2 regions of the Pseudoneobacillus rhizolycopersici genome follow, and region 2 is predicted to be linked to the other one. Evidence: riboswitches for the same ligand, from Rfam matches in the RefSeq annotation. Region 2 holds a riboswitch; the other holds the start of a gene.
What was found. A riboswitch is a leader RNA that binds a small molecule or an ion and turns the genes downstream of it on or off. The one in region 2 is predicted to bind FMN.

Region 1: linked by a shared signal. The riboswitch ahead of ACX9YW_RS04080 (ECF transporter S component) and the one ahead of ribE (riboflavin synthase) in region 2 are both predicted to bind FMN.

What each region holds. Positions count from the first base shown of each region.
Region 1 is NZ_JBTOOE010000002.1:277,197-289,497, reverse strand. It holds gene ACX9YW_RS04095 (RecQ family ATP-dependent DNA helicase) at 1-1,010, opposite strand, end outside; gene ACX9YW_RS04090 (YpbB family protein) at 1,007-2,065, opposite strand; gene ACX9YW_RS04085 (4Fe-4S domain-containing protein) at 2,348-2,596, shown strand; gene ACX9YW_RS04080 (ECF transporter S component) at 2,774-3,352, opposite strand; FMN riboswitch at 3,511-3,640, opposite strand; gene ACX9YW_RS04075 (peptidoglycan DD-metalloendopeptidase family protein) at 3,763-4,512, opposite strand; partial or broken gene ACX9YW_RS04070 (transposase) at 4,930-5,893, shown strand; gene ACX9YW_RS04065 (RsiX family anti-sigma factor) at 6,171-7,349, opposite strand; gene sigX (RNA polymerase sigma factor SigX) at 7,324-7,896, opposite strand; gene ACX9YW_RS04055 (ATP-binding protein) at 8,066-9,856, opposite strand; gene ACX9YW_RS04050 (response regulator transcription factor) at 9,853-10,569, opposite strand; gene ccsB (c-type cytochrome biogenesis protein CcsB) at 10,710-11,897, opposite strand; gene ACX9YW_RS04040 (cytochrome c biogenesis ResB family protein) at 11,901-12,301, opposite strand, start outside.
Region 2 is NZ_JBTOOE010000018.1:38,809-51,109, forward strand. It holds gene ACX9YW_RS16575 (HD-GYP domain-containing protein) at 1-769, shown strand, start outside; FMN riboswitch at 851-994, shown strand; gene ribE (riboflavin synthase) at 1,213-1,863, shown strand; partial or broken gene ribB (3,4-dihydroxy-2-butanone-4-phosphate synthase) at 1,922-2,527, shown strand; gene ribH (6,7-dimethyl-8-ribityllumazine synthase) at 2,584-3,051, shown strand; gene norA (multidrug efflux MFS transporter NorA) at 3,293-4,480, shown strand; gene ACX9YW_RS16600 (iron-sulfur cluster biosynthesis family protein) at 4,538-4,807, shown strand; gene ACX9YW_RS16605 (IclR family transcriptional regulator) at 5,033-5,797, shown strand; gene ACX9YW_RS16610 (acetaldehyde dehydrogenase (acetylating)) at 5,837-6,724, shown strand; gene dmpG (4-hydroxy-2-oxovalerate aldolase) at 6,747-7,760, shown strand; gene ACX9YW_RS16620 (GntP family permease) at 8,037-9,212, shown strand; gene ACX9YW_RS16625 (DNA alkylation repair protein) at 9,382-10,089, shown strand; gene ymaG (inner spore coat protein YmaG) at 10,226-10,561, opposite strand; gene ACX9YW_RS16635 (hypothetical protein) at 10,732-11,058, shown strand; gene ACX9YW_RS16640 (hypothetical protein) at 11,200-11,637, shown strand; gene ACX9YW_RS16645 (hypothetical protein) at 11,630-11,779, shown strand; gene ACX9YW_RS16650 ((2Fe-2S)-binding protein) at 11,784-12,272, opposite strand; gene ACX9YW_RS16655 (FAD binding domain-containing protein) at 12,272-12,301, opposite strand, start outside.

The sequences.
Region 1 (12,301 bases), on a different contig from region 2:
TCATCGCCTTTAGCATATAGGAGGATGGCAATACTTTGTTTACCATCTCTTCCTGCCCTGCCTATTTCCTGTAAATACGATTCTAATTGCAAGGGCAAATGATAATGAATAACGAAGCGAATATTTTTTTTATTTACTCCCATTCCAAAAGCGCTGGTCGCACAAATATAATCTAATTGTCCATAAATAAATTGCTGTTGTACAAGCATCCGTTCCTCATGGCTCATACCGCCATGATAAGCCATGACTTTTAAAATACCATTTTGTTTTAAAAAAGTTACCGTTTGTTCAGCGAGCTTTTTACTGGAGAAATAGACAATCCCAGGTCCTTGTAATCGCTGAAGATGAGACAATAGGGCCCGCTGTTTGGATGACATGTCGTCTATTTTATCAATCATTAACGCAATATTGGGCCGATCAACACTTGATTTATATAGATTACAATTCTCTATTCCAAGTATTGTTTTTATATCATTTACTACTTCAGGAGTTGCTGTTGCCGTTAATGCAAGTGTAAGTGGACATCCAAGCCGCTTTCTAGCCGTTCCAAGTTTAAAGTAATCAGTTCGAAACTCATATCCCCATTGTGAGATGCAGTGAGCTTCATCCACAACGAACAAATCTATTGGCAATTGGCAAATCCTTTGCATAATAAATTCAACCTGAAGCATTTCTGGGGAAACAAAGATAAATTTATAATTTTCAAGTGAATTTAACACAATGTTCTTTTCAATCGTTGTTAAAAATGAATTAATGGCAATAACACGTTTTTCTCCACTTACTTTCATTTGCTCGACCTGATCCTGCATAAGAGAAAGTAACGGAGAAATAATCAAAATATGGCCAGTAAGGAGATGGCCCATATACTGGTAACATAAAGATTTTCCAGTACCAGTTGGTAAAACCCCTACTGTATCTCGCTTATCTAATAAAGAAGAAATAATTTCTTTTTGTCCTGGCCTAAATTCTATAAACCCAAAATGTTCATATAGAAGTTTCTCAAGATTCAAATGACATCACCTAACCTTGCGAGAACCAAGCGGATTTGAAAGTAACTTACCTGCTCATTCAAATGATTTCGAATCAGTTTTAATTGTTTTGACCTTAGTTCTTTTATTGTTCGAACAATTATCTTTTCGGTATGTTTGTCAATAAACGAATCTAATGGAAATTCCGTATCCAATATGGCAATTTCAACAATATGATCCTCAATCGTACTCGATTTTAAATTTCGAATCGCGCTAATTTCCTCAACTGAATATCCTTTTTGCAAATATTGATAGGTATGGAAAGATGATTTTGTAATCGCTTTTGATGTTTGATTATTCGGTAATAAACTTTGAAGTATCGGATAATCGGTAATATTGTCAGAAATATTTTCAATCATAAAATGAAGATGATTTAAAAAAAGTAACTGATAATAATTATGGTCCATTCTTAACTCTTCAGACGCTTGGGCCGATGTTAGCCCGATATGCTTAAAACCGGTTAATCGGGTGATTAATATCTCGGGAAATAAATCATCTCCACCTTTTAAACAATGTAAAAGTTCCTGTATCAAACAATCGACTAGGTCCTCACGATTTCTTTTTAAATTAATTAATGTTTTTTTAACCCAAGTTGATGATTCAATATCATTGTAAATCGGTATGAAGGAAGACTCATAATTAATTAGGTTGGAGCAAACCTGAATAAATAAAGATAGCCTTTTCCAAAAATCCACTTGCTCGGAATGATGTTTCCAACCATTTAAATGTTTTGGAATTGGATGTTGGCTAATATTCTTATTTAAGTATGCAACACCATTAGATGTCAGTTTGAATTTTTCACCTTCTATATTATTAATTAAGTTATCTTGATGTAAGTCGTTAATTATATGATCAAAGTTTGTACGAGTTAAATTTGCATATGTTTGAAATAAAATGGCCAATTTAAATAAGTGAGCGTCTTGGATAGTTTGTGATGATTTTTTTCCTTTTAATAAATGATAAACAGAATAGATGGTTCTCTCACCATTTAACTTATCTAAACAAAATAGGATGATTAAATGAAGGTATTTTTCCATTCAGACGTTCACAACCGTTCAATTAAATATTTGAAATTAGTTTTACATCCAAGTCGACAAAATCCTACTTTTATTTTAACATGTTTAGCTTATTACAGGACAAAAAGGTGCCTAAAAAGGTAGTGATTCTTCCACGAAACCCTTATATGATAAGCATTCTCATTACATTTACTATTGAAAAGTTATGGATTCAGTTTTACAATAGGGTATGAGGAATGCGTTTCCATGATTTTCTCATGAAGCGTTTCATGAATCATTGTTTAAATATTGGGAGGTTTTTTCATGGCAAAGTACACTATTGTTGACAAAGAAACATGCATCGCATGTGGTGCATGTGGAGCAGCAGCTCCAGATATTTATGATTACGATGATGATGGCATTGCATTTGTAACACTTGATGATAATGCTGGTATCGTTGAAATTCCAGATGTTTTAATCGATGACATGATGGATGCATTTGAAGGCTGCCCAACTGATTCTATCAAAGTTGCAGATGAGCCATTCGACGGCAACCCTACGAAATTCGAATAATTCCTATTTGATTAATTACTTGCCCCTTCTAATGAAGGGGCTTATTTTTTTCAATGTGTAAATGGACGATGTTAATATAGCACCTGGTATTGGATCAAAAATCCACCAACTTACCCTCTCCAAATAAAAACACATCGGCCATTGGGAACCGATGCGTTCGATATTTATGATTTCTATTTATATTTTATAAGCAGCTTGTTTTCCAATCCAATTGTGCATACGAGTATAAATAATCATGAAGATAGCTGTGACAATTAATCCTTTAACGATATTAAAAGGAAGTATTCCACCGACTACCATCTGCTTCATTTCAGGATTAGACATCGCAGGCATATTTAAAAAGAAAGTATAGGCTGGTAAAATAACAAAATAATTTAACACGCTCATTAATACTGCCATCAAGATTGTCCCGCCTAAAAGAGCGAAGGTCATCCCTTTTTTTGACTTAAGCTGAACAAAAATAAAGTAGGTTGTTAAGACAAATGATGTTCCTGCGATGAAATTAGCAACATGCCCAACAGGTACACCCGTTGCACTACCTGTCATAAAATAATCTAGGGTGTTTTTAATCAGTTCGACTAGTACACCAGCCAGCGGGCCAAATATCAAAGCGGCGATAATAGCTGGAATGTCACTAAAATCAATCATCAAAAAGTTTGGAAATGGCGGCAGCGGAAAATTTAACAACATCAAAATGTACGATAAACTGCTCATCATCCCAATGGTAACAAATGCTCTTACTGAAAATCTTTTCATTTCTTCCTCTCTCCTTTTGTGATCATCTTCACAAAGAGAAAGGTCCAGCGAAAGGCGGCACAAATAAATAAACCTCAAGAATAAATTCTTGAGGGAAAATTTAAAGGCATGCCTAATAAACGTTTAAACAAACATTGTTTTTTAAACGTTCGCAGAACCTCCATCTTCTCCCATCCAGACTTTACTGTCGGCTTTGGAATCGCACCAAATCCTGCCTTACGGCTCGCGGGCTTAGAGATAAATCTCATCACCGCCGGTCGGGAATTTCACCCAGCCCCGAAGATAGATCTATTTTTTTATACGTTTATATTATAAATGAAATGATGGAATTTGTGAAGATTATTGCTTTGTTTATATTAGGGCCAAAAAAATAAGACTACCTATAGTATTTTGAGGGTAGTCTTTTCTCTTTATTTTGGTATATTTAAAGTTTGATTTTCATAAATCAATGTCGTTGATAGCGAATTTGCTTGTTGAATCGTTTCAATGGTTGTCGAATATTTTTGCGAAATAGACCATAAGGTTTCACCAGAGCGAACAATATGTTGTTTGGTTTCTAGTTTATTCATAATATTATCGTTGACTTGTTCTGATTCTCCAGTTTTTATGTTTTTTACTACTGATAAAGCTTGCTCATCAGATAAGGCTTGTACTATATTGCCAACAGCCATCTTCCCCAATACTATGCTGGGGTTAAGGGCATTCTCCTTATCGAAGGTCCATTCATTTTCATGAACTTCAAAATGAAGATGGACTCCATTAGATTCCCCGGTATTACCCATTCTACCGATAATTTCACCTTTTAGAATATTTTGTCCGACCTCTACATTACGCTTGTTTAAGTGTGCATATACGGTTTCCAAATTATTGTTGCTATGTTTGATAAATATGACATGTCCATAAGTATCTGAATAATAAGACTTTTTGACTTGTCCATCGTCTACTGCAAAAATCGGGGAATTTAGGTCCCCTGCAATATCAATTCCTTTATGATGCCCATACCTCGTTCCATATGTATCGGATATAATTCCGTCTGTCGGCCAGATCCAATCAATTGTTTCATCTAGGCTTTCGGCTTGTGGCTTTCCTCCAAAAAACAATAAACTTACGCAAAGAGCCACAATCCCTGCGATTAAAAACCGCTTTAAATAGTCAAGCATTCTCCATTGCTCCTCCTTCAACATTACTCCCTATCCACCATATGAACATTTATTGAAATTTAGAACCTCCGATTTAACAGATCATTTTAATGACACATTTCTTAGAATAGGCAGGAAAGTTGAATTTATACAAGAATTTGGTAAAAAAATTAAGCCTGATAAAATCAGGCTTTCAGACTGTAGACAAACTCGGAGAGTTTCGAGTGTGCTACAGTCTTTTTTCTATTAAAATAAATTTATACGCTAAAGAATCGTTGATTTCCGCGAAGGGCGAACGCTTTCCGCGGGGTGTGCCTTGAGCCTCCTCAGTCGCTATGCTCCCTGCGGGGTCTCAAGGCGCACACTAGTCCCGCAGGAGTCGTCGCCCTTCGCTCCAATCAACTAGTATCCTGAAAAAAAACTATGAGGTGACGTACCATGATGACCAAAAACCAATCCAATGAACGTGATCAATTAGAAATGCTGACTATAGACCAATTAGTTCCTGAAGATCATTTGGTACGTAAACTTGAGTCAGCCATTGATTTTTCGTTCATCTATCCCTTGGTTCAAAACCTTTATTCGGGGCTAGGTCGTCCAAGTATTGATCCTGTTGTTTTGTTTAAAATGGTATTCATTCAATACATATTTGGAATACGTTCCATGCGTCAAACTATTAAAGAAATTGAGACTAACATGGCATATCGCTGGTTTTTGGAATTTGGTTTCTATACGGAGGTCCCACATTTCTCTACCTTCGGTAAGAATTATGAACGTCGATATCATGAAACGGCGGTGTTCGAAGGTATCTTCTTTCATATTTTGAATGAGATTATAGACAAAGGGTTGCTGTCTGCTGACCATGTGTTCGTTGACTCCACACATGTAAAAGCGAGTGCTAATAAACGCAAGTATGATAAGAAACTAGTTCGTAAGGAAGCTCGTGCTTATGAAGAGAAACTCCAATTAGAACTTAATCTAGATCATGAGGAACACGGTAAAAAGCCATTTCCACCAGAGAAATTTGAAAAAGACGAATGGAAGGAAATTAAGGAAAGTACGACAGATCCTGAGAGTGGGTACTATGTAAAGGATGAACGAAACAAACAGTTTGCTTATTCGTTTCATACAGCTACCGATGAAAAGGGATTCGTGTTATCAACGTCATATTTGGGAATCCTATGTGGAAGACGCAGAGCATTTACGGCACACTGAAGAGATAAAACAGATATATGCTAAACGCAAAGAAACAATTGAACGTGTTATTGCAGATGCAAAGGAAAAGCATGGTATGCGATGGACAACCCTACGCGGGCTAAAAAACTTGTCTATGCAGGCGATGCTTACTTTTGCTGCTATGAATTTAAAGAAATTAGCGATTTGGACATGGAAAGTCGCTTAAAGTGAACTCATTAGCAGGTTTTTGAGTCATTATTAGCAGTACGCTAAGTTGATTGGAGCGGAAGGCGCTTGACTCCTGGGGGATTAGCGGTTCAGGCGAGACCCCGCAGGAGCGATAGCGACGAGGAGGCTCGGCGAACGCCCCCCGGAAAGCAAGCGCCTGGAGCGGAAATCAACGATTTCACCTGAAATTTCAATTAAAAATGACAAAAAGACATCGAGAGTGTGTATTCTCAATGCCTTTTGTCAACAATCTGAAAGCCTGATAAAATCAGGCTTTAATAATATACTTTATTTGGTGCAATAGGAACTTTTATTTCATTTTGTAAATTGAATCTTCCAATCTGTTGGACATTGGTATTCTCAAACTTAACCGCCTTGTAACCAAATTCCTTAGAAGTTAACAAAATTGCTTCGATAGCATAAATATTCTTGGGTTCTTCGGTAAATGGATAGCCATCAGCTACTTTGATGAGCAAAACATCACCTAAACTACTATCAATTTCAAAATTAAAATCGGCTGGAAGTGAGGGTTGGAGGCCATAAGCTTCATAACCAACCTTCATTGAGGATAGAGCAGATTCAATATCCGTAAAAGTATCAATTCCCGGTACGATAAATGGCGAATTTTGATTGTTAGGCTGAAAGACAAAATAAGAATGTTTTAATTCATTTTGTTTTGATAAATATTGTGTTTCTCCAGTATTTCCACCTACAATACCAGGGTTACCATTCGTACTGAAGGTTATTTTATCAAGATTATAATTCTGTAATAATCCCTTCATTGTATCAAAAAATAATACTTCACTAGCTGACCCTTCTAAATATCGATGGCCTTCCTTCACATCAACATTTAATGTCCGGTCATCAACCATTGTTAATTTCGCATTAAGTGGATAGTATTCCGTTAAACCCCATTGCTCTTCGGTTAATTTCCCTTGATAATCTAGGTAATGATCAAGCCATGATTTCCCGTCCTTTGGAACCATGATCGAAACCGGGACCAATAATTGAGCGTTTTGATCTGGGATGGTATAGGTGATAACATCTTGATCGACAAGTTCATCTTCGTAAAGAGCTGTTTCAAATGATGTAGACATAATCGAAATTCCTTGTTCTGCTCCAGATTTAGGTTCAATGTTATCTTTCACATCTGGAGCAATCTTTGCCATATTAAATTGTTCACCAGCATCCTCATGTGCTACATTAATTTCACTTTTTTGTTTTTCAGACGAATCCTGAAAGACCACTTGCCAAACCTGTGGCGCTAAAATAAATAATAATAAGGCAGCCGCTACGGAAGCGATAGAAGGAACAATCCAGGCCTTATTTTTACGTTTTTTTGCTTTTAAAGAAAGACTTTGATAGATGTCACGAGGATCGCGATGATCTTTCATTTTAGGCATTTGACGCAATAATTCTTCGAGTTCTTTATCGCTCCACTCTGACTTTTTCATCGATGCTTTCCTCCTTTCCAAGCAATTCTTCCATGTATTTCTTTAAGACTTTAAGGGCTCGATGCTGAGTGGTTTTTACTTTGCTCTCTGTCCAACCAAGTGCTTCAGCAGTTTCAGTTATGGAAAGCTCTTGAATATAGCGCATAATGATGACCATCTTTTGATCAACTGTACAGCTTTCTAAACCCTTATACATAATCTGAATTTCCTCACGTTGGAGTGCGATCTCTTCAGGAATTGGATATTCATCCTTTACCTGCCGTTCAGACCAATCAAATTTCTCAATAATTCTTTGTTTCCAGCCCTTTTGTTTTCTAAAGGAATCGATGGCAACATTTCTAGCAATTGAGAATAACCAAGTTTTCTCACTGCTTTTACCCTCAAAATGTTGGTATGATTTTAATACTCTAATGTAAACCTCTTGCATTAAATCTTCCGCCTGTTCCCTATTTCTCACCATGTAAAAAAGAAATTGAAAAACATCTTGGTGGTATTTTTCATAGAGTTCGTTAAAAACGGAGTCCACTATCTTCCCCTCCCCGTTCATTTAATTAGTCGATATTTGGATAGAAAAAGTTACACTATTTACTATAGACTTTTTCAAAATAAAAAGGAAGGTATTTTATGTAAAAACACCTTCCAAGTAAAAGACTATGAAATATCTATTGATAGAAATGTTTCCCGTGAATCAAGAATTTTCGGCATTTTTCTTTGTTTTATTCGTTTCGATGCGGAATGAAGAAGGAAAATGTCGTTCCTTGTCCTTGTTTACTTTGAACAGAGATATTTCCTTTATGGGCATCGACAATATTTTTGGCTATCGATAGGCCCAAACCTGTACCTGAACGTCCTCTCGTTCTCGCTTTATCAGCCTTATAAAAACGTTCGAAGACAAATGGTAAATCTTCCTCGGGAATACCAGAACCCGAATCCTTCACTTCAAATAAGATACCCTTTGTATCCGTCATTTCCGTTACTTCTACTTTTCCACCACTTGGAGTATGGCGAATCGCATTATCAATTAAATTCGTTAGGACTTGTTCAATTCTGTCTGGATCAATTGAGAAAAAATCATTTTCACTAGTCATAGAAAGAGTTAACTCAATTTCTCTTTCTTTTGCCAAGCCTTGAAATTTTCTAATGATCCGATCTAGGTATCGCGAAATTTCAACTTTATCGTAAGTAAGCAATAAATGTCCTGCTTCCATTCGCGCTAGGTCCAAAAGTTCATTGACTAATCGACCCATTCTTAGTGATTCATCATAGATAACCTTAGCCATCTCTTTTTTTTCTTCATTTGTTTGGGCAATATCATCTACAATTGCTTCACTATATCCTTGCAACATCGCAATTGGTGTCCGGAGCTCATGCGAAACATTGGCAATAAAGTCCTTTCTTAACTTATCCATCTGTCTCTCTTCTGTCATATCACGAATAACAGCTACAGCACCACGAATAAATTTATTATTGTAAAGCGGTGTCATAACAATATCCCAATATCTTCCTTGAAATGAGACTTCACTAGTTTGCTCTTGTTCCGTGCTAACAACAAGTTGAAATAATTCTTCCACTTTAGGTGGAAGGGATTCTGTTTTACCCGGAGAAGTCCCTTGTTCATAATACCAATTTTGCAAGAAACGTTCTGCAGGGGGATTTGTTATCAGAATTGTTCCATCCCGATTAAAGGTAATAACTCCATCCGCCATACTACTTAAAATACTTGATAATTGTTCTTTTTCCTGATTAAGTGCGTGGATATTAAATTTTAGTTGCCTACCCATTTGATTAAAGGCTGTTGCTAATTCGCCAATCTCATCATGAGTTAATATCGGAACCTTTGTATCAAATTTCCCCCTAGCTACTTCAAATGCCGCTTCCCGCATTTTCATAAGTGGTGCAGTTATTCTAGTAGATAAAAAGAATGCAAAAATTGTTGTTAGAATAATGGCAACTCCAGCTACTAACAGAATAAATTTTGTCGTATGATTGGAAGTTTGTTCAATTACTTCTAGTGATTGATAAATGAAGACTGCTCCGTAACTTGAATCTGATTTCTTATAGGGAACGCCAATGATAACATGATTAACCCTTTTATCGTCGCCTGAATCCGAAATAGGAAGAGGAGAGACTTTCTTTTCGACTTTTCCTTCCTTAATGACTTTGGATAACAAGGAATCATGCTCTATTTCGTTTAACAAAAGCCTTTCCTTTGCTTCTGTATTTGGTGAATAAAACAATTGATCCTCGTTTTCAACAATCAGTACCTTAGTCACCTCATCAATAAGATTCCAAGACACTTCAAGTCCTAGAGATAATTCTTCATCATCGTGTTCTTCTAATATTCCAGCAATTTTATTAGCCGTATTCAACAACCCTTTTTCGGTTGTATCAATATGGTAATTTTCAAAAAACTGCAAAAGCATCACAGTCAAAATGAACAAAATAAATGAAACAAGTAAAAGAATGGTAATCCAAAGTTTTCCTACTACACTTCTAAGGACGGTCATTCATTTACGACCTCAAACTTATAGCCCACTCCCCATACTGTTACAATCATTCTTGCGGCTTGTTCGGATACTTTATTAAGCTTTTCTCTTAAACGTTTTACATGTGTATCAACTGTTCTAAGATCACCAAAGAATTCATAATGCCAAACTTCTTTTAGTAATTGCTCGCGATCAAAAACCTTATCAGGAGCTTTTGCTAAGAAATACAGAAGTTCATATTCCTTTGGTGTCAAGCTAACCTCTTTTCCATCTGCCAATACACGATGTGCATCATTGTCTATGGTAAGATGAGGGAAAACTATAACATCTTTTGTAGATGTGTCTGTTTGTAAATAACTTGTTTGAGAGGAACGACGCAATAAAGCTTTTACGCGTAATACGACCTCGCGTGGGCTAAACGGTTTAACTATATAATCATCTGTACCAACCTCAAAACCTTGTACCCGGTTTACTTCCTCACCTTTTGCTGTCAACATAATCACAGGAGTTGCTTTCTTCTCCCTTAATTCACGGCAAACTTCTATTCCATCCTTACCAGGCATCATTAAATCCAACAGGATGACATCATAATCATTATTGATCGCTTTGGCTAATGCTTCGTTCCCATCTTCCGCTTCATCAATTTTATATTCTTCACGCTCTAAATACATTTTTAATAAGCGACGAATTCTTTCTTCATCATCTACAACAAGAATTTTCACGTCTTTTTCCATTAAAAATCCCCTCCATGCGGTAATTTTACAAAATAAGCAAACAATTTTCCATGCTTTTTCAGTTAAATATGTTGCAAATTTGGTAATTTATTTTGTTTTTTTGAAAAAAAGCCTTCTATTTAAAGAAGGCTTTATGTTTTCTATGATCCAGCATAGGAATGTAACCCGGCAATGACTAAGTTAACTGCTACTAAGTTAAACATAATGATAACAAATCCAATAACAGCGAGCCACGCTGATTTTTCACCATGCCATCCTTTTGATAGCCTTAAATGTAAGAAGGCTGCGTAAAATAACCATGTAATTAGTGCCCATACTTCTTTAGGGTCCCAGCCCCAAAATCGGGTCCATGCTATTTGCGCCCATATCATTGCGAAAATAAGTGCTCCCAATGTAAATACCGGAAAACCAATTAATACAGAACGATAGCTGATTTCATCGACTAAATCTAAATTAATATTTTTGACCAATGGCTGCAATGCAGCAGCAATTCTTTTTCTTAATATTAATCTAAATAAGAGATATAATACTAAACCTGAGAATAATGACCAGATCACTGTATTTAATTTTTTTGCATTAATAATAGCTGGCATTTCAATAATTGGCTCCAATGCCCCGTCTGTTTTCAACTCCCAATTGTGAGGCCCGGTAATGGCTGGCATATGATATTCTTCTACGGTTTCTTTACCGCTCTTATCAGTCCAGGTAAATTCTACTTTATAATCCATTGCCGAAAACGTAGTGGCTGTCACTACAAAGCCTAAAGTGGCAATTAATCCATATAGTACTATCTCTAACCACAGTGTTCGTTTACTTGATTTTGATTGGTCAACAAATTTCACCAAATAAATAAGACCTGCGGCAAAGCTTATTGCCAAAATTGCTTCTCCTAATGCTGCTGTAGTGACATGAATATGTAACCAATCACTCTGTAATGCAGGAATTAACGGAGAAATTTCACGCGGGAACATACTCGCATATGCAATGATTAATATAGCAACTGGTAGTGTAAACAAGCCAAGTAAAGGAGTTTTATAAATAAAATGAATCACAATAAATGACCCTACCAATGCCATTCCAAAGAAAGTCGTAAACTCAAATAAATTACTTACAGGTGCATGCCCTGCGGCAATCCACCGAGTAATAAAGTATCCTACTTGAGAAATAAATCCGATTATAGTGAGAAATGTAGCAATTTTCCCCCAAGCGTTTGTTTGTTTCTTTTCTCCACCTGGTTTCTTTGCTTTAATTGCCCCACCGTAAAACAATGTTGCAACTAAATACAGAATAAAGGCAATATATAATAGATTTGAACTTAAAGATACCAAACGTTAGACCCCCTGCTCATTTTTCTCATTGATTAATTGGTCCTCTGGCTCTTCTAGCTTCGTACCTTCAATGATTTGACTAATTTCTCTTTTTATACCATGCCAATTTTTATTAGTGTGTGCTGCCATCCATGTTTTCCCATCAGTTTGTTGAATCCAAATTCGACGATGATTCCAATACGCCCCTTGAATAACGCCTACCATAAAGATAAATCCACCAAGTGCCAAGATCCACAGAGTTAAATCTTTTCTGACCGTTAACCCTGCGACATTTGTTGTATCCACACCGCTAAATGCCATTTTATAAAGATTTTCCCCTTGCGTTTCAATTGTTTGTTGGATCGCAACGAAACTCATTTCGCCATCAGGAACTTCTGGAGATCGAATGTTAAAAACAAACGCTG
Region 2 (12,301 bases):
TCGTTCTTATATAATCATTATCCTCCTCTCTCTATTGACAGCCTGGGTATTATATTATAATTCGGTCCATAGATGGACGATTGAATTATTTATTTTTGCATGGTTTTGTTATTTTCTACTTGCATTTACCGTAAAGGTTCTAATGGACAAAGTACGAAATGAACAAGATACACTGGTAAATTTGATAATAACTTTGGCGGTGTCTTTGGATGCTAGAGATCGTTACACTGCCTCCCATTCGAAAAACGTCGCTTATTATTCACAGGAAATCGCAAGAGCTATGAAATTAAGTAAAAGAATCTGCGATAATCTTTATATAGGTGGGCTTTTGCATGATATAGGGAAAATTGGAGTTCCTGAATCAATTCTAAATAAGCCTTCCAGGTTAACAGATACGGAGTATAATCAGATCAAGCAACATCCCAGAATCGGTTATGAGATTTTAAAGAATATCCCTTACTTTAATAAAAATGGCATATTGGACATGGTGTTATTTCACCATGAAAAATATGATGGAACAGGATATCCTCATCAAAAGCAAAAGGAGGAGATTCCATTGGTAGGTAGAATAATTGCCATTTCAGATGCATTTGATGCCATGACATCCAAAAGAGCGTATCGGACAAGAATGGACATTGAGTACGCATTTGATGAAATTAAGAAAGGAAGAGGAACACAATTCGACCCTCAAATCGCAGATGTTTTTCTTGAATTAGTCCAAAACGGGAAAATACTAATACCTTACACAGAAGGTGAAAATGAAATTTAGTTTCAAGCATGGGTGTACCCTTATCAAGCGATAGCTTGTAGAAATTTAGTTATTCTGATATGATTTTTTCTAATTGAATAGAATTTCCTTCGGGGTCGGGTGTAAGTCCCAACCGGCGGTGATGAGGGTGACCTCTTAGTCCGTGACCCGGGTTCATAAATGAGCACGGTGGATTTGGTGAAATTCCAAAGCCGACAGTGAAAGTCTGGATGGGAGAAGGAATAGATAAATTGTTCAAAAAAAACTATTTTTGACGTTTATTTGTGTTGCTTTTTTCTCCCTTGCCAATAATGGTAAGGGATTTTTTATACGGAGAACTTATAAAGAAAAATCGTACATGCCCTCTTTTTAATCACCAAAAGACCCTAAGGAGGAAAAAATCCTATTTACATTAAATCTGTATTAAACTAACTTCAAGCCTCTAAAAAAGGAGGGAAACCATTATGTTTACCGGAATCATTGAGGAATTAGGGACCATTCAAAAGATACAAGCCCACGGGAATACGTTAGTTTTAGCGATAAAAGGAAGGAAGGTTCTTGACGACTTAAACCTTGGAGACAGTGTTGCAGTGAATGGTGTCTGTTTGACCGTAACTGGGTTTAACAAGGATTCCTTCCTTGCGGATGTCATGCCTGAAACCTTTCAAAGTACATCCCTTTCCGATCTACAGCAAGGCTCGCTTGTGAATTTAGAACGAGCGATGAGCGCAAACGGTCGGTTTGGTGGACATTTTGTGACTGGACATGTTGATGCTATCGGGCAAATTGTTAAACGAGAACCAAAAGCGAATGCTATTTATATTGACATTATTTTCCCTAAGGAATTTTTACACCTAACTTTATATAAAGGATCAATTGCCATTGATGGTACATCCTTAACCATATTTGGGATTCATAATCACACTGTTACCGTCTCCATCATTCCTCACACTGTGAAGGAAAGTGTCCTAGGTAATAAAAAAATCGGAGACAAGGTGAATATTGAATTCGATATGATCGGAAAGTACCTCTACTCCTTTATGGGAAAAAATGAACAACATAAGCAAGAAAACAGGATTTCTGTAGATTTTTTAAAGGAACACGGGTTTATGTAGTAGTTCATTCTGATGGCCAAATGATGCTTGAATTTTATCATGAAAGGAGTAATAACTCATGTTCCATAATATCGAGGATGCTTTAGAGGACTTAAAGGCGGGAAAGGTCATTATTGTTTGTGATGATGAGGATCGTGAAAACGAAGGGGATTTTGTTGGCCTGGGGGACTTTGTAACAGCGGAAATGATTAATTTCATGGCTAAAGAAGGTAGAGGTCTCATTTGTGTTCCCATTGCCGAATCTATTGCCGAGAAACTTGAACTAAACCCAATGGTGGCGGTTAACACAGACAATCATGAAACAGCCTTTACTGTTAGTGTTGACCATATTGAGACAACGACAGGAATTAGCGCATTTGAGAGAGCCTTGACTGTTCAAAAATTACTGGATGAAGAATCTGTTCCAAGTGATTTTCGAAGACCTGGACATATTTTTCCGCTTGTAGCAAAAGAAGGTGGCGTCCTCAGTCGTGCTGGACACACTGAAGCGGCCATTGATTTGGCAAGATTAGCAAATTCTAAGTTAGCAGGTGTCATTTGTGAAATTATGAAAGATGATGGAACAATGGCACGGGTAGATGACCTCAAAGAAGTGGCTAGAGAATTCAATCTAAAAATGATCACCATCAAAGATTTAATCCAGTATCGATTGGAGAAGGAAGCACCTAAAAAGAAAATACACACGATCTAAAAACAAACATTTTAAGGAGTGATGCGATCATGAAAAAGGTATTTGAAGGTAATTTAGTTGGTACAGGATTGAAAATTGGCATTGTGGTTGCTCGTTTTAATGAGTTTATTACAAGTAAGTTACTGGATGGAGCAGAGGATGCACTGAAAAGACATGGGGTTAATGATGAAGATATTACTTTGATGTGGGTTCCTGGGGCATTTGAAATTCCTCTTGCAGCAAAAAAATTAGCAGACAAAGGAGATTTTGATGCCGTTATTACCCTAGGAACGGTGATAAGAGGATCTACGCCTCATTTTGAATATGTAAGCAGTGAAGTGGCCAAAGGTGTGGCAAACATAGGGATGCAAAGTGGCGTTCCGATTATCTTTGGCGTCCTAACAACAGACTCCATTGAACAAGCGATTGAACGAGCTGGTACAAAAGCCGGAAATAAAGGCTATGAAGCAGCAGTTGGTGCAATTGAGATGGGGAATCTTTATAAAAACTTCAACTAAATCTCAATTCCCTTCAGATTATTGACTATTTTCAGAAAAATAAACCAAGTCCTTTGTCTTTGAGACAAAGGACTTGTAGCTAGTTTTAGTTTCGTTTTCACTTTTTCATTTTCAAGCTTCGCAACTTCTCCTCATTTTTGTAAGCACCTTCCTTGACTCTATAGTGACTATATACCTTAAGATGTAATTGAACATACAGATTTTTTTGCGGGGATTTATTTTGTTAAGGAGAATGTAAAAAATGAAGTCCAATAAAGTTGCTTTAGGATTAGTATTAATGAATTTGTTCATAGCGTTTTTAGGAATTGGCCTCATCATTCCAGTCTTACCGACGTTAATGAATGAATTAGGAATAACCGGTACAACTGTCGGCTATTTAACAGCGGCGTTCGCCATTGCTCAATTGATTGTTTCGCCCATTGCAGGGAGAGCAGTAGATAAATTTGGTAGAAAAATGATGATTGTAATTGGCTTATTTATTTTCGGTATCTCTGAATTTTTATTCGGGATTGGAAAAGAAATCGATATGTTATTTTTTTCTAGAATTTTAGGCGGAATAAGTGCGGCATTTATTATGCCTGCGGTTACAGCATTTATTGTTGATATTACCAATATGGATACTCGACCTAAAGCACTTGGGTATATGTCAGCGGCTATAAGTACTGGATTTATAATTGGTCCCGGTATCGGTGGATTTTTGGCGGAATTTGGGACACGTGTGCCATTCTTCTTTGCAGGTGGACTTGGTACGATGGCTGCAGTTCTATCAGCTCTTTTATTATCCGAGCCGGAGCGTTCAGAAGAAAATAAAAAACAGGATTCTGAGGGTAAGAGAGGATTCAAATTGATTTTTGTGCCAAAATACTTTATCGCCTTTCTTTTAATTTTTATTGTCTCATTTGGTTTAGCAGCTTTCGAATCATTTTTTAGTCTGTTTGTTGATCACAAGTTTCAATTTCAACCATCCGATATCGCCATTATTATCACAGGTGGCGGAATTTTTGGGGCTGTGGCACAGGTTTTGCTATTTGATCGGCTTACTCGAGTCTGGGGTGAAATAAAATTGATTCGCTACAGCTTAATTTTATCAGCCTTACTTGTCTTTTTCATGACCGTTGTTCATTCCTATATGATGATTTTATTGGTTACCTTTCTGGTTTTTGTCGGATTCGATTTATTTCGACCTGCGGTTACTTCATATCTTTCTAATATCGCTGGGAATGAACAAGGTTTCGTTGGTGGAATGAACTCTATGTTTACTAGTTTGGCCAACATTAGTGGTCCCATTCTAGGGGGGATATTATTTGATATTGATATTAACTACCCATACTATTTTGCGACAGTAGTTCTAGTTTTTGGGATAGTTTTAACAATGTTGTGGGCGAAGCATGGGGCAGGTTCACTTTCTCCTGAGAAGAGAGCTGGCTAATATTTGATATAGAGTGTAGAGCGAATCTAATCATACAGCAAAAAAGGAGAAGTTATTATGTTTACGATTACGGAAGCAGCACATGAAGAATTGCAGAACAGATTAAAGACAACAGGCTTGCAACTGGTCCGGTTACAAATGAGGAAAAGTTGTTTTATGAAAATTAAAATAACCATTGAGGAATCGGTTCAAACAAACGATGTAGAGCTTGAAATCGATGGCTTTCACGTGATTATTGATAAGGGTGAGTGTCATTATTTTAGAAAAAAAATAGTAGATTTTCTACCTGATCATACTGGATTTAAGCAATTCGAGATTATTGGTTAATCCATCCAAGAATAGGATAAATCATTTACACGGCTGTTCTCCTAAATGAAGGAAACAGTTTTTTTTATTCTGTAAAAAAATTACTAATGTCAGAATAACAAAAAAAATATAGTTCGAATTCAAAGTATATTGACATAATAAAGAATGGGCATTAGTATTACATTATAAATTTTCAAATTTACGAACGTCGTTCGATAATGACGAACGAAAGGAAGAAGGATGATAATGGCCGAGCGATTCATTCAATCGATTGAAAGGGCTGCAGATGTTCTTGAATTATTTTTAGAAACTAATCCTGAACTAAGTGTTAAAGAGATCAGTCAGCATTTAAATTTATCGAAAAGTACAATTCATGGCATCCTGAAAACTTTAGAGCATAGAGGATTTCTTCAACAAAATCCCGATGATTTGAAGTATAAGCCTGGAATCAAGCTATTTGAACTGGGGAATTTTGTTGGGAAACATCTTGATATTAGAAAAATTGCCATGCCAGTCATTACTGAGCTTGTGGCGGAATTAAATGAAACCGTTCACTTAGTTATCTTACAGCGGGATGAACTGGTTTATGTTGAAAAGGTCGAAGGACCGAATGCCCTTTCGATTTACTCGCATATTGGCAAACGGGCACCATTTCATTGTACAGGAGTTGGAAAGTCTGTCCTTGCTTTCTTAAGTGAAAATGAGGTTCAACGAATTTTATCATCGGTGGTTTTGAAATCGTTTACAGAGTTTACGATGACAAATATGGATGAAATCAAGAAGCATTTAATCACAGTTCGTGAACAAGGATTTGCCATTGATGATGAGGAGATTGAACTCGGGCTAAAATGTGTAGCTGCTCCAATTTTTAATCATCAGAGAAATGTAATCGCTTCAATTAGCTGTGCTGCACCAAAAGTCAGACTGGATGAAGAAAAGTTACCAAACGTGATTACAGGGATCAAAAGGGCAGCCATAGAGATATCTAAAGACTTAGGTTATAAAGAATAAGCAATAGAGAAAGACATTTATTTTAGGAGGAGAATGATTTTGGCAAAAGTAAAAGTAGCTATTCTCGGCTCAGGTAATATTGGAACAGATTTAATGATTAAGCTGGGACGCTCAGAACTTTTAGAACTAACAGCTGTCATTGGAATTGATCCACAATCAGATGGGTTACGTCGTGCAAGAGAATTAGGATATGCAGGGGTTCATACGGGAATCGATGGTTTTCTGGCAGACCCTGAATTAGAGGCTGACATTGTATTTGATGCCACATCCGCCAAAGCGCATGTATATAATGCAAAGGTGTTAAAAGAGGCTGGCATTAAAGTGATCGATATGACTCCTGCTGCAGTAGGGCCACTCGTTTGTGCTGCAGTAAATCTTAATGACCATTTAGATAAGGATAATATCAACTTAATTACTTGTGGTGGACAAGCAACAATCCCTATGGTTCATGCTGTAAATCGCGTTTCACCAGTCGAATATGCAGAAATTGTTGCTACGATTGCAAGTAAGAGTGCTGGTCCTGGAACACGGGCTAACATTGATGAATTCACAGAAACTACTTCGCGGGCTATAGAGGTAGTTGGGGGTGCGAAAAAGGGAAAAGCGATTATGATTTTAAATCCTGCGGAACCTCCAATTATGATGCGTGATACCGTATATACGCTTGTGGAAGATGGAACGATGAATGAAGAGGCCATTCGGAAGTCGATTGACGAGATGGTTGAAGTCGTTCAATCCTATGTGCCAGGCTATCGTCTTCGTACAGAACCTATTTTTGAAGGAAATAAAGTAACGATTTTCCTAGAAGTTGAAGGGGCTGGTGATTACCTTCCGAAATATTCAGGAAATCTAGATATTATGACATCAGCTGGTGTGAAAATTGCTGAAGCGTTTGCCAAGAAAATTTTAACGAAAGAAACAGTTTAAGCTGTAGGGAGGGGTATATATTATGACAACTGCGAGAGATATCCTCATTACAGAGGTGGCATTGCGAGATGGAAGCCATGCCTTAAATCATCAGTACACAGTAGAGCAAGTATTACAAATTACGAAAGCTTTAAATGACGCTAATGTTCCTTTTATTGAAGTATCCCATGGAGATGGTTTGGCTGGGTCTTCCTTACAATATGGTCTTTCCCATACAAATGAAATGGAATTAATTGAAGCAGCTGTTTCGGTTGCGGATAAGTCAAAGATTGCTGTACTTCTTTTACCAGGTATCGGCACTTTACATGAATTAAAACAAGCAGCGAACCTTGGAGCCAAAATGGCTCGTATTGCTACCCATGTGACTGAGGCAGATGTGGCTCCTCAACATATTGCTTATGCAAAAGAACTAGGAATGGAAACAGTAGGATTTCTAATGATGAATCATATGGCTCCTGTTGATAAACTAGTTGAACAAGCAAAGTTAATGGAAAGCTATGGTGCTGATTCTGTATACGTTGTTGACTCTGCAGGTTATTTATTACCAAATCAAGTTCGTGAGCGGATTCGTGCGTTAAAACAATCTGTTGGTGTGAATATTGGTTTCCATGGTCATAACAATCTATCTCTAGCGATGGCCAATACCCTTGTCGCTATTGAAGAAGGTGCCACTCGGATTGATGGAAGTGTACGTTGTCTTGGAGCGGGTGCTGGTAATACACAAACGGAGGTACTCGTAGCGGTTTTAGAACGGATGGGAATCCAAACTGGAGTAGATTTATACAAGATGATGGATTTAGCGGAAGATATTATTGCACCGATTTTGCCAGTAGTGCAAGAAATCACAAAGGATAGCTTAACACTTGGTTATGCAGGTGTTTACTCAAGCTTTGCCTTACATGCAAAACGTGCTGCGGAAAAGTTTGGTGTGGACTCTCGTGATATTTTAATAGAATTAGGAAAACGGAAAGTGGTTGGCGGACAAGAAGACATGATCGTCGAAGTCGCTGCTGAAATTGCCAAAAACAAACATTAATCGTTTGGAAGAAAAGTCACTAACCTGATTACAAGGAGATAATTTATGGAATTACTTATTATTCTATTAGCACTTGGGATGTTAATGTTTATCGCATACCGAGGATTTTCAGTTATCATTTTTGCCCCTATTTGTGCCTTGTTTGCGGTATTTTTAACAAATCCAGATTGGGTCTTTCCATTTTTCTCGAACGTTTTTATGGGAAAAATGGTCGAATATATTAAACTATATTTTCCTATTTTCCTTTTAGGAGCTATTTTTGGGAAAGTAGTAGAAATGTCAGGTTTAGCTCGTTCGATTGCGACCACTCTCATACAATTAGTAGGACGCAAACGGGCGATGTTAGTTATTGTCTTACTATGTGCCATCCTTACTTATAGTGGTGTAAGTTTAGTAGTAGTAGCTTTTGCTGTCTATCCATTTGCAGCAAACCTATTCAGACAATCCAATATTCCGAAGCGGTTAATTCCGGGGACGATTGCGTTAGGCTCCTTTACATTTACAATGGATGCGCTACCGGGTTCTCCCCAAGTGCAAAACGTTATCCCGACAACCTTCTTTAAAACGAATCTTTATGCAGCTCCAACTCTTGGGATAATCGGAGCAATCTTCATCTTTATTTTAGGTATGTGGTATCTAGAATCACGTCGTAAAAAAGCAGAAAAAGCCGGAGAAGGTTACGATAGCTTTGGAACGATTAAAGAACAACAAGTTGAAATTGACTTCAACCAAACCGAAAGTGTCGGGCGCCGAATTTTTGCCTTCGTACCAGTTGTCCTTGTCGGTGTGTTGAATAAAGTATTTACGACATTAATTCCGAAATGGTACCCTAATGGTTTCGATTTTTCAGCTATTGGCTTAGATTTTCCAAGTATTGAAACAGCAAAAGTCGTTGGTATTTGGTCAGTAGAAATTGCCCTTATTGTCGGTATTATTACAACGATTATCTATAATCGTAAACCTGTTATTCTCAATTTTAAAACAGGCATGAATGTCGGAATTGCAGGTGCGCTATTAGCGATCATGAACTCCGCGACTGAATATGGTTTCGGTGCCGTTATTTCCAATTTACCTGGTTTCACAATTGCCAGAGATGGAATTTCCAAGGTGTTTGTGAATCCATTATTAAACGGAGCCGTAACGACAAATGTTCTATCGGCCATTTCGGGGTCCGCATCTGCCGGTATTGCGATTTCATTAGGGATTATGGCGGAGAAATATATCGAATTAGCGAATCAATTCGGTATTCCGCTCGAGGTTATGCACCGTGTCATTTCCATGGCTTCAGGTGGGATGGATACACTTCCGCATAACGGAGCTGTAATTACCCTACTTGCAATTACCGGTTTAACCCATAAACAATCTTATCGTGACATTTTTGCCATTACGATTATTAAAACGATCGCAGCCTTCTTTATCATTGCTGTGTACTTATTAACTGGTATTATTTAAAGTTCTAGGACTATCAATCGAGACATGTTAACGACAAAAAAAACGGCCATAAAGTTAACTTTAGGGCCGTTTTTTACTTTCCGCCTAGGGGCACTACACTTTTTCCCGCCAAATCAACATTCGGTTATAATGTAGGTAGAATCGATATTAAAAGAAAGAAGTGAAATTGATGGATTTTGAAACGGTTATGCAGGAATTGGAGGCACTGGGAAAGGAACGATTGAAAAAGACCTACATAGGTAATGGTGCACATGAACCCCTTTTTGGTGTGGCCACAGGTGCCATGAAGCCTCTTTCAAAGATTATTAAGAAAAACCAACCTTTAGCCGAACAGCTATATGCCACGGGTAATTACGATGCGATGTATTTCGCTGGAATCATTGCCGATCCAAATGCGATGACTGCGGCGGATTTTGAACGATGGATAGATGAAGCGTATTTTTACATGTTGTCGGATTATGTTGTTGCGGTAACTTTGTCTGAAACCGATATTGCCCAAGAGGTTGCCGATAAATGGATCGCAAGTGGGGAAGAACTTAAAATGTCTGCTGGCTGGAGTTGTTACTGCTGGCTTTTGGGGAATCGAAAGGACAGTGAATTTAGTCCAAGTAAGATTGCTAGTATGTTGGAGGAAGTGGAAAATACGATTCACGATTCCGCAGACCGCGCCAAGTCGGCGATGAATAATTTTATCTACACTGTTGCGATTTCCTTTTTACCATGCCACGAGATGGCAGTGGAAACCGCCAAAAAAGTCGGTCCTGTCGAGATTAAACGCGAAAAGAAAAAAAGTAGCATTCTTCTTGCCACCGAAAATATCGAAAAGGAAATCAATCGAGGGAAGCTCGGATTTAAACGGAAATATGTAAGGTGTTGATGAATTAAAGGTATCTTCCTATTAAAAAAGGTCAATGATCCCGACTTAGGGTTTTATTGACCTTTCAATCCACTATTTTAATGATAATTGGTCACCAGGCAAGGAGTGACCTTCTTTTTATTGGCAAAAGTGCAGACTAAATATACGGATAACCAAATCCATATCCATAAGGATAACCGAAGCCGTATCCATAATAAGGATATCCATATCCGTAGCCTCCGTATCCCCAAGGACCCGCGAGAGCGCTACCAAGTAGTAATCCTCCTGCCAACCCTCCTAAAAATGGAAATCCAAATCCGCCCCATCCCCATGGACGCCCCCAGCCAAATCTCCCGAAGCCGAATGGTCGACCAAATCCAAATCCACCAAATCCAAACGGTCGTCCAAATCCAAATCTGCCAATGATTCTGGTATCATTCGGATCCACCATCTGATTGCCTAGTAAATGTTGATTTTGTATCTCTAGGTTCATTTTATCCCTCCTCTGTTTTTCAAGAGCAGTATATGTGGGTAAATGAACTATTCTTGGGCAGTTGTCCTAGGAAAAAATAAATATTTAATTAGGTGAACGTCTATGCCTTTTGCTGGGTAGACACATAAACTGCTCTCGAAGTCATTACTTTTAAGAGGAGTGTAGAAAAGATGGAAAAAAAGCCCTTAGTTAGTCCGTATGTTGCCCCAGCTCCAGCGGTTGTTGCACCGCAAGTTTTTCCGAGTGCTCCTGTGGTTACACCGCAGTATGTTACACCGCAGTATGTTGCACCACAGTATGTTGCCCCACAGAGTTATTTAGGTTGTCCGCCTTTACCGATGCCAGCTTTTAATGAATGCTGTTTCCCAATAATGGAACCATGTTGTTTCCCGATGTTTAATCCATGTTGTCCACCACCGATGCCGATGCCATGTTGTCCACCACCGATGCCAATGTCATGTTGTTGGCCAATGCCTTCAATGCCATTTTGTTGCTAACGAATACAAATAGCCAGAATAATAAAGGGAGACCGGGCAAAATTGTCCGGTCTCTTTGGAATAAATTTTAACAGATAAAATGGTATTTATTCACACTCCTTCTTTTCCCGGAATAATATGGGCTTAGGGGAGTGATACTACATGCAAAATGATTGCCAAACTCAAGAGGAGCTTCGATTGATTGCTTCCCTGCAAAGAGATCTAAATATCGTTACAGCTGGATTATTGTTAACGGGGCAAATTACAATCATTGGTGTTTTTATAACGCCTCCAGAATTTAGCCTTTCCTTAAGCGGTCCTCTATTCGGTAGAGCTCGTTTAGAAGGGAAAAATAGGGTTGCAACAGGGTTGATTGATGTAATAGATATTATCATCGCTATTTTGTTAATTGTCGATAAAATTCGTGTAATTAGTTCTGTTCTTGGTCCAAGTAGGTTTTCCATTAATGTGAGCGGACCGATTTTTGGGGCGCCGCTCTACCAGCCGACATTGCCGTCTCTCAAAAGAAATTATCATTTTTATAGAAAAATAGTATCAAAGCACTTCGATTTTGCTCCGATGGTTTTTAAGTATGAATAAGGGAATGGTGTTCATGTTCTTAACCGATTTACCGACAATTAAACCTTCTGACTCACAGATTTTTCTTATGGCGTTAGCCATTGGCGTTTTTATTTTCTTCTTTACCGAACGAAAAGAAAGTGATACAACTCAGATGGGTTAACAGATTATTCAGATGTGCCGTCAAAATGACCTTCTAATACCGAATTTACCGCTTCTTCTATTTCTTGATAGCTAGTGCATCTACAAATATTAGAAGCTAACCATTCTTTTATCACTTCATAGGTAGGACGTGGATGTTTAAGAAGAAGTGAAGAAATATTCATGATAAATCCTGGCGTACAATAACCGCACTGAAAAGCAAAATGTTTAATAAATGCCTCTTGAATGGGGGAATCCTTCAGCCCTTCAATTGTTGTAATCTTTTTTCCCTCTGTCTCAATGGCGAGGAAAATGCATGATTTATAGACGGTATCATTGACCATCACTGAACAAGCGCCGCAATCCCCATTTAGACATCCGGGTTTTGCTCCTGTTAGTGCTAGTTGATTACGAAGAACGTATAGAAGAGTGTCGATTGGACGAATATCGACCTGTCGCTTTTCACCATTGACATCTAGCGTAACATTTATTTTTTTTGTAGGAGGATTGACCATTATTCTTTCCCCTCCAATTCGTTGATTAT